Regions from separate parts of the Streptomyces flavovariabilis genome, predicted to be linked through region 1. Evidence: riboswitches for the same ligand, from Rfam matches in the RefSeq annotation. Region 1 holds a riboswitch; the other holds the start of a gene.

Region 1 (3,930 bases):
GTTCATGCGGGCTGCTCCGTGAGTGCGGTGGCGGGGCTGAAGCGCTTCGGGCTGAAGGGGCGGGCCTCCTCGGGGAGTTCACCCGTCGCCAGGACGTGCGCCATGGCGTCGCCGGTCACCGGGGTGAGCAGGACGCCGTTGCGGTAGTGCCCGGTGGCCAGCAGCAGGCCCTCCAGGCCGGTCGGGCCGAGCAGCGGCGCGTTGTCGGGGGAGCCGGGCCGCAGCCCGGCCCGGGTCTCGGTGAGCGGCAGCTCGGTGATGCCCGGGACCAGCTCGTGCGCGTCCCGCAGCAGCTCGTACACGCCGCCCGCGGTCACGGTGGTGTCCCAGCCCAGCTCCTCGCTGGTCGCCCCGACGACCAGCTCGCCGCTCGCGCGCGGCACCAGGTAGACGTGGCTGCCGCGCACCACCGCGCGCACGGTCCGGCTCAGGAACGGCCCGTGCCGCTGCGGCATGGTCAGCCGTACGACCTGCCCCTTCACCGGTCGCACGGGAGGCAGCACTTCCTGCGGGACGCCCGCGAGCCGCCCGCTGAGGCTGCCCCCGGCGAGCACCACCTGGCCGGCGGCCGGCTCGGTCCCGTCGGCCAGGACGACACCCGTGACCCGGTCCCGCACGACGGTCAGCCGTTCCGCCCACACCCGGTGGAAGACCACGCCCACCCGCTCGCACGCGGTGACCAGGGCGCCGGCCAGCCGCCGCGGGTCGATCTGGTGATCGCCGTCGACCCGCAGCCCGCCGCGCACACCCGGCGCGAGCATCGGCTCCAGACGCCGGCACTCGCGCCCCGACAGCCACTGCGACTCCAGGCCCGACTGCTGCTGCAGGGCGTGCAGTTCGCGCAGGTGGGCCCGGTCGTCGGCGTCCAGGGCCACGGCGAGGGTGCCGCAGCGGCGGTAGCCGAGGTCCTGGCCGGTCAATTCGGTGAGCTCGGCGGCGAAGTCCGGATAGCGCCGGGCGGAGGCGAGGTTCAGGCCGAGCAGGGTCTGCTCGCCGTAGTGCAGTTCCGTGACGGCGGCCAGCATGCCGGCCGCCACCTGCGCGGCTCCGCCGCCCGGCTCGGGGTCCACGACGGCGGTGGCGAACCCGCGTTGCGCGGCCCGCCAGGCGGTGGCCAGGCCGATGATCCCGCCCCCGATGACGAGGACGTCTGACGATGTGGACGTAGGCGACATGGGCGTCCAGCCCCTCCCTTCGCCGGCATGACCCGGATCAGGTTCGTACGGTCGGAGGCCGCCAGCCTCCCTCTCAGCCCGGTGCGTCCGGGCTCCCGCGAGTGCTTTACGTTGGCCACCCTAGCCCGATGCCGTGTGCCGCAGTAAGGGAGCCTCCGTCCATGGCCCGATCTCTCGACGGTCTCGTCCTCGCCCCGGTCGCCGACCAGGCACCGGGCCAGGTGGGCACCCGCACCCGGTTCACCTACCACGAGTGGGAGGGTGAGATCTGGGCCGAGTACGCGGGCGGCGACGTCGTACGCGGGCATCTCGTGGGTACCCGGGAAGATGACCGGCTGGACTTCCGGTACGTCCAGCTCAAGCGGGACGGCACCACCTCCTCGGGGCACTGCGTGTCCACGGTCGTGGAGCTGCCCGACGGGCGGGTGCGGCTGGAGGAGACCTGGGAGTGGGAGTCCCAGCGGGGCAACGGCACGAGCGTTGTGGAGCAGGTCACGGCGCATGAGCACTGACTGACGTTTCGTCAGGTGTCTATGGTGATCAGGTGATCGAGCAGACGCAGGAACCAGGTTCGTCCGCGCCGCGGCGCGTCGTCGTGGCGGGTGCGGGCATGGCCGGCGTGCAGACCGCCGTCGCCCTGCGCGAGCAGGGCTTCACGGGTGACGTGCTCCTGATCGGCGCCGAGCCGCACCAGCCCTACGACCGGCCCCCGTTGTCCAAGGCCGTCCTGCTCGGCAAGTCCGAGGGTTCCGCCTTCGACGTCGACTTCGAAGCCCTCGGCATCGAACTGCGGCTCGGCTGTGAGGTACTGGGCCTGCGCCCCTCCGATCACGAGCTGGACACCGAGGACGGGCCCGTGCCCTACGACGTCCTGGTCGTCGCCACCGGTGCCGAACCGGTCGGGCTGCCCGGCGCGGCGGGCGTGCCCGGCGTGCATCTGCTGCGCACCCTGGACGATGCCGAGCGGCTGCGGCCGGTGCTGGCCCGCCGGCACGACATCGTGGTCGTCGGCGCGGGCTGGATCGGCGCGGAGTTCACCACGGCCGCCCGCGAGGCCGGCTGTGCGGTGACCGTCGTGGAGGCCGCCGAACGGCCGCTCGCCGGGGCGCTGCCCGCCGAGGTCGCCGCCCCGATGGCCGCCTGGTACGCCGACGCGGGCGCGGTCCTGCGGACGCACGCGCGCGTGGCGCGCGTCGAGCCGGGCGCGGTCCTCCTGGACGACGGCACGCGGCTGCCCGCGGGTGCGGTCGTCGTCGGTATCGGCGCCCGCCCCGCGACGGCATGGCTGGCCGGCTCCGGGATCGAGTTCGGTTCTCACGGCGAGATCGTGGCCGACGAGCATCTGCGCACGGCCGTGCCGGACGTGTACGCGGTCGGCGACTGCGCCTCCTTCCCCTCGGGGCGCTACGGCGAGCGCCTGCTGGTCCACCACTGGGACAACGCCCTGCAAGGGCCGCGCACGGTCGCCGTGAACATCGTCGGCCGGGCCACGGGGGAGACGCCGGCGGTGTACGACCCGGTGCCGTACTTCTGGTCCGAGCAGTTCGGGCGGTTCGTCCAGTACGCCGGGCACCACGCGGCCGCGGACACCACCCTGTGGCGTGGCGACCCCGCCGGGCCGGCCTGGTCGGTCTGCTGGCTGCGCGGTGAGCGGCTGGTCGCGCTGCTGGCGGTGGGCCGGCCCCGGGACCTGGCGCAGGGCCGCCGACTGATCGAGTCGGGCACGCCGATGAACCGGGTGCTGCTGGCGGACCCGGCCAGGCCCATGAAGGCCGCGACGGCGTAGGCGCCGGGGCCCTTGCGGGGGCCGGGGACGGTGCTGCCGGGGCCGTTGCGAGGCGCCGGAAACGGTGCTGCCGGGCCCGGCGCGTCCGCCCGGGTGGGCCGGGCCGACTTCCGACTGTCAGTGGCAGATGGCAGGCTGGTTTCCGTGACCGAGATTGACGCAAAGATCGATGCTCTCGTCCCCGCCTGGCTCACCCTCCCCGACATCGCCGAACAGTTCGGCGTCGAGGTGACGCGTGTGCGGCAGCTGGTCAAGGACGGCCAGCTCATCGCCGTACGCCGCGGTGAGAACCGCGCGCTGCACGTCCCTGCCGCCTTCATCGACGGGGACAAGGTCGTCAAGGGCCTGTCCGGGACCCTGACGCTCCTGCGGGACGACGGCTTCACGGACGAAGAGATGCTGGAGTGGCTCTTCACCCCGGACCCCAGCCTGCCCGGCACCCCCGCGCAGGCGCTCAGCGAGAATCGCGGCACGGAGGTGAAGCGCCGCGCCCAGGCGCTCGCGGTCTGACCCGGCCGCGACGGAACAACCGTCCGGTGCCGTGTGAGCGGGGCCGGACCTGAACAACCGCCCGATGTGGGGGCCGTGGCCGAAGGGCCACGGCCCGGGTCGGCTCGCGCCTGTCCGGGGCCTTGGACGCCCCCGATGGGCCAGGTCTACGCTGCCGACGCATGTGCGGGCCCACCCGGCCCGCACGCCACGACACCCTGGGGGACACGCATGACCGGCACCGCCGCCGCCACCGCACGGGCCCAGCTCGCCGACGCCCGGGTCTACCTCTGCACCGACGCGCGCAAGCGGCAGGGCGACCTCGGGGAGTTCCTCGACGCCGTGCTGAGCGGCGGTGTCGACATCGTGCAGCTGCGGGACAAGGGAATGGAGGCCGGTGAGGAGCTGGAGCACCTGGCCGTCTTCGCCGACGCCTGTGCCCGGCACGGCAAGCTGCTCGCGGTCAACGACCGGGCGGAC
Region 2 (3,930 bases), on a different contig from region 1:
AGCGCCCGCCGCACCATCGGCAGGTCCACCTCCCGCCACACCCGCCAGGGCGAGGCCCCGAGCACCGAGGCCGCCTCCCGCAGCCGCACGTCCACCGCCCGCAGCACGGGCAGCATGGTCCGCACCACGAACGGCACCCCGACCAGGGCCTGCGCGAGCGGCACCAGGATCCACGAGGACCTGAGGTCCAGCGGCGGCTCGTCGAGGGAGATCAGGAATCCGAAGCCGACGGTCACCGCGGACACCCCGAGCGGCAGCATCAGCAGCGCGTCGAAGCCACGCACGAACCGCCCGGCGTCCCGGCGGGTGAGCGCGACGGCGGCGAGACCGCCGATCAGCACGGCGATGAGCGTGGCGGCGACGGCAAACGACAGGGAATTGCCGATCGCCTCGATCGGCGGGACCAGGAACACTCCCCCGTCCTCCCGGGTCAGTGCCCGGTAGTAGCCGAAGCCCGGCGCGCCCAGGGACCGCTGCACCAGCACCGCCAGCGGCAGCACGAGCAGCACGGCGACGGTGCCGAGCACCCCGCCCAGCAGCGCCCACTGCCCCGCCCCGCGCGGCCGGCGCGCGGTCCCGGACGCGTCCACCAGCCGCAGTGCGGTCTCCCGCCGCCGCACGGTCCAGGCGTGCACCGCGAGGATCGCGCCCACCGCGACGAACTGGATCATGGTCAGGACGGCCGCGGTGGACAGGTCGAAGATCTCGGACGTCTGCCGGTAGATCTCCACCTCCAGGGTGGAGAAGGTGGGCCCGCCGAGGATCTGCACGACACCGAAGGAGGTGAAGGTGAACAGGAAGACCATGAGAGCCGCGGCGGCCACGGCAGGCGCGAGGGCCGGCAGGGTGACCTGCCGCCAGGCCTTCAGCGGGGACGCGCCGAGCATCCGCGCAGCCTCCTCCTGCCGCGGATCGAGCTGCGCCCAGAGCCCGCCGACCGTCCGGACGACGACCGCGTAGTTGAAGAAGACGTGCGCGAGCAGGATCGCCCACACCGTGGTGTCCAGGCGTACGCCCCACAGCCCGTCGAGCAGTCCGCCCCGCCCGACCAGCGCCAGGAAGGCCGTACCGACGACGACCGTCGGCAGCACGAACGGGACGGTCACGACCGCCCGCAGGACGTGCTTGCCGGGGAAGTCGAAGCGCGCGAAGACGTATGCGCCGGGGAGCGCGACGAGCAGCGTGAGCGCGGTGGAGGCGAACGCCTGCCAGGTGGTGAACCACAGCACGTGCCGGACGTCGGACTGCGCCAGCACCTCCCCGATCCGCCCGAGGTGCCAGGTCCCGTCGGCCTTCAGGCCGCGCGCGACGATCGCGGCGACGGGGTAGGCGAAGAAGACCGCGAAGAACGCGACGGGCACGGCCAGCAGACCGAACCGCGCCGCCGCGCCCCGCCTCCGAGCGGCTACTTCAGTACGAGTGAGGTCCACGACTTGACCCACTGGTCACGGTGGTCGGCGATCTTCGCCGGGTCCATGGTCTCCGGGTCCTTCGCCTGCGGCCCGTACTTCACGAACTCCGGCGGCACCTGGGCGCCCTCGCGCACCGGATACACGAACATGTTCATCGGCATGTCGTCCTGGAACCGCTTGCCGACGAGGAAGTCGAGGAAGGCCTTGCCGCCCTCGGTGTTCTTCGCGTTGCTGAGCAGCCCCGCGTACTCGACCTGCCGGAAGCAAGTGCCCTCGGCGACCCCCGTCGGGGCGGAGCTGGGCTTCGGGTCGGCGTACAGCACCTCGGCGGGCGGCGAGGAGGCGTACGACACGACGAGCGGCCGGTCGCCCTTGGCCTTCTTGCCGCTGCTGGAGCCGGAGAACTCCTCGTTGTAGGCCTGCTCCCAGCCGTCGACGACCTTCACACCGTTGGCCTTGAGTTTCTTCCAATAGCCCTCCCAGCCGTCATCGCCGTACTTGGCGGCGGTGCCGAGCAGGAAACCGAGACCGGGCGAGGACGCGGAGGCGTTCTCGGTCACGAGCAGGTTCTTGTACTGCGGCTTGACCAGGTCGTCGAAGCTGCGCGGCGGCTCCAGCTCGCGGTCGGCGAAGTACTTCTTGTCGTAGTTGACGCAGATGTCGCCGGTGTCCACGGGCGTGACCCGGTGCTTGTCCTGGTCGACGCGGTACTCCGGCAGGATCAGGTCGGATCCCTTCGCCTCGTACGACTGGAACAGGCCGTTGTCGAGGGCGCGGGACAGCAGGGTGTTGTCGACGCCGAAGAAGACGTCGCCCTGCGGGTTGTCCTTGGTCAGGATGGCCTTGTTCACGGCCTGCCCGGCGTCGCCGTCCTTCAGGACGTCGACCTTGTAGCCGGACTGCTTCTCGAAGGCCGCGATGACGTCCTTGGACGCGGCCCACGAGTCGTGGCTGACGAGCGTCACGGTCTTGGAGTCGCCGGACCCCTGGCCTCCGTCGGACGACCCGCACGCGGCGAGCGTGCCGGCCATGCCGAGCCCGACGACTGCCGCCGTCAGCCGCTTGATGTTGTTACTCACTGGATTCCTCCTGGAGTGACCAGGAGAAGACGCGGCCCCGCCCGGGACTTCCGGGGTCCCGGGCAGGGCGCAACAGCTCGAGTGATGACCGATCTCCCTACCCAGAATGACCTGGGCCAGGTTCGGAGGGTCTGCGGCCGTGTGCCGCACTCTCAGCGCTGTGGCGCTCCCCTGTCGGAATATGCAGATGTTCTTACGGCGGTCAGACTACCGTTCGGTGGCCGCGAGCTGACCACACGCCCCGTCGATCTCCTGACCACGGGTGTCCCGGATCGTCACCGGCACACCATGAGCGGCGATCGCCTCCACGAACGCCTTCTCGTCCTCGGGCCGGGAGGCCGTCCACTTCGACCCGGGCGTCGGGTTCAGCGGAATCAGGTTCACGTGCACGGGCCTGCCCTTGAGCATCCGGCCGAGCCGGTCACCCCGCCAGGCCTGGTCGTTGATGTCCCGGATCAGCGCGTACTCGATGGACAGCCGGCGCCCGGACTTGGCGCTGTACTCGAAGCCGGCGTCCAGCACCTCCCGGACCTTCCAGCGCGTGTTCACGGGGACGAGGGTGTCGCGCAGCTCGTCGTCGGGGGCGTGCAGCGAGATGGCGAGGCGGCACTTGAAGCCCTCGTCGGAGAACCGGTGGATGGCCGGGACGAGCCCGACCGTCGAGACGGTGATGCCGCGCTGCGAGAGCCCCAGCCCGTCGGGCTCGGGGTCGGTGAGCCGCCGGATGGATCCGATGACCCGGTTGTAGTTGGCGAGCGGCTCGCCCATGCCCATGAAGACGATGTTGCTGAGCCGCGCGGGACCGCCGGGAACCTCCCCGTCCCGCAGCGCCCGCATGCCGTCCACGATCTGGTGCACGATCTCGGCGGTGGACAGATTCCGGTCGAGACCGGCCTGCCCGGTCGCGCAGAACGGGCAGTTCATGCCGCATCCGGCCTGCGAGCTGATACACATGGTCACCCGGTCCGGGTAGCGCATCAGCACGGACTCGACGAGCGTCCCGTCGAACAGCCGCCACAACGTCTTGCGGGTGGTGCCCTGGTCGGTGGACAGATGCCGCACGACGGTCATCAGCTCGGGCAGCAGGGCCTCCTGCAGCCGCCCCCGGGCACCGGCCGGAATGTCGGTCCACTGCTCCGGATCATGCGCGTACCGCGCGAAGTAGTGCTGCGAGAGCTGCTTGGCACGAAACGGCTTCTCCCCGACAGCGGCTACGGCCTCCTTGCGCTCGGCAGGAGTGAGATCGGCGAGATGCCGCGGCGGCTTCTTGGCTCCGCGGGGGGCTACGAAAGTGAGTTCTCCGGGCTTAGGCATGGCTCAACCAGTGTCGCAGATCATCAGCGGTGGCCCGTGCCCCGCCTGCGGCACCGGGAGGGAGACGCCCTACTCGCCCGTGTGCTCCAGCCGGTCCTTGAGGAGCTGCTCGTTGCGCGGGAGTT

The links. Region 1 has a riboswitch for thiamine pyrophosphate ahead of thiO (glycine oxidase ThiO). Riboswitches for the same ligand answer to the same signal wherever they lie in the genome.
Region 2: another riboswitch for thiamine pyrophosphate. It lies ahead of IO24_RS0122775 (thiamine ABC transporter substrate-binding protein); the one in region 1 lies ahead of thiO (glycine oxidase ThiO).

The regions. Positions count from the first base shown of each region.
Region 1 is NZ_JNXD01000001.1:940,210-944,139, forward strand. Features, by position in the region: gene thiS (sulfur carrier protein ThiS) at 1-6, opposite strand, end outside; gene thiO (glycine oxidase ThiO) at 3-1,175, opposite strand; TPP riboswitch at 1,173-1,284, opposite strand; gene IO24_RS0104200 (avidin-fold protein) at 1,337-1,687, shown strand; gene IO24_RS0104205 (NAD(P)/FAD-dependent oxidoreductase) at 1,720-2,961, shown strand; gene IO24_RS0104210 (Rv2175c family DNA-binding protein) at 3,106-3,471, shown strand; gene thiE (thiamine phosphate synthase) at 3,682-3,930, shown strand, end outside.
Region 2 is NZ_JNXD01000012.1:181,869-185,798, reverse strand. Features, by position in the region: gene IO24_RS0122780 (ABC transporter permease) at 1-1,430, opposite strand, end outside; gene IO24_RS0122775 (thiamine ABC transporter substrate-binding protein) at 1,406-2,443, opposite strand; TPP riboswitch at 2,568-2,674, opposite strand; gene rlmN (dual-specificity RNA methyltransferase RlmN) at 2,699-3,805, opposite strand; gene IO24_RS0122765 (SRPBCC family protein) at 3,875-3,930, opposite strand, start outside.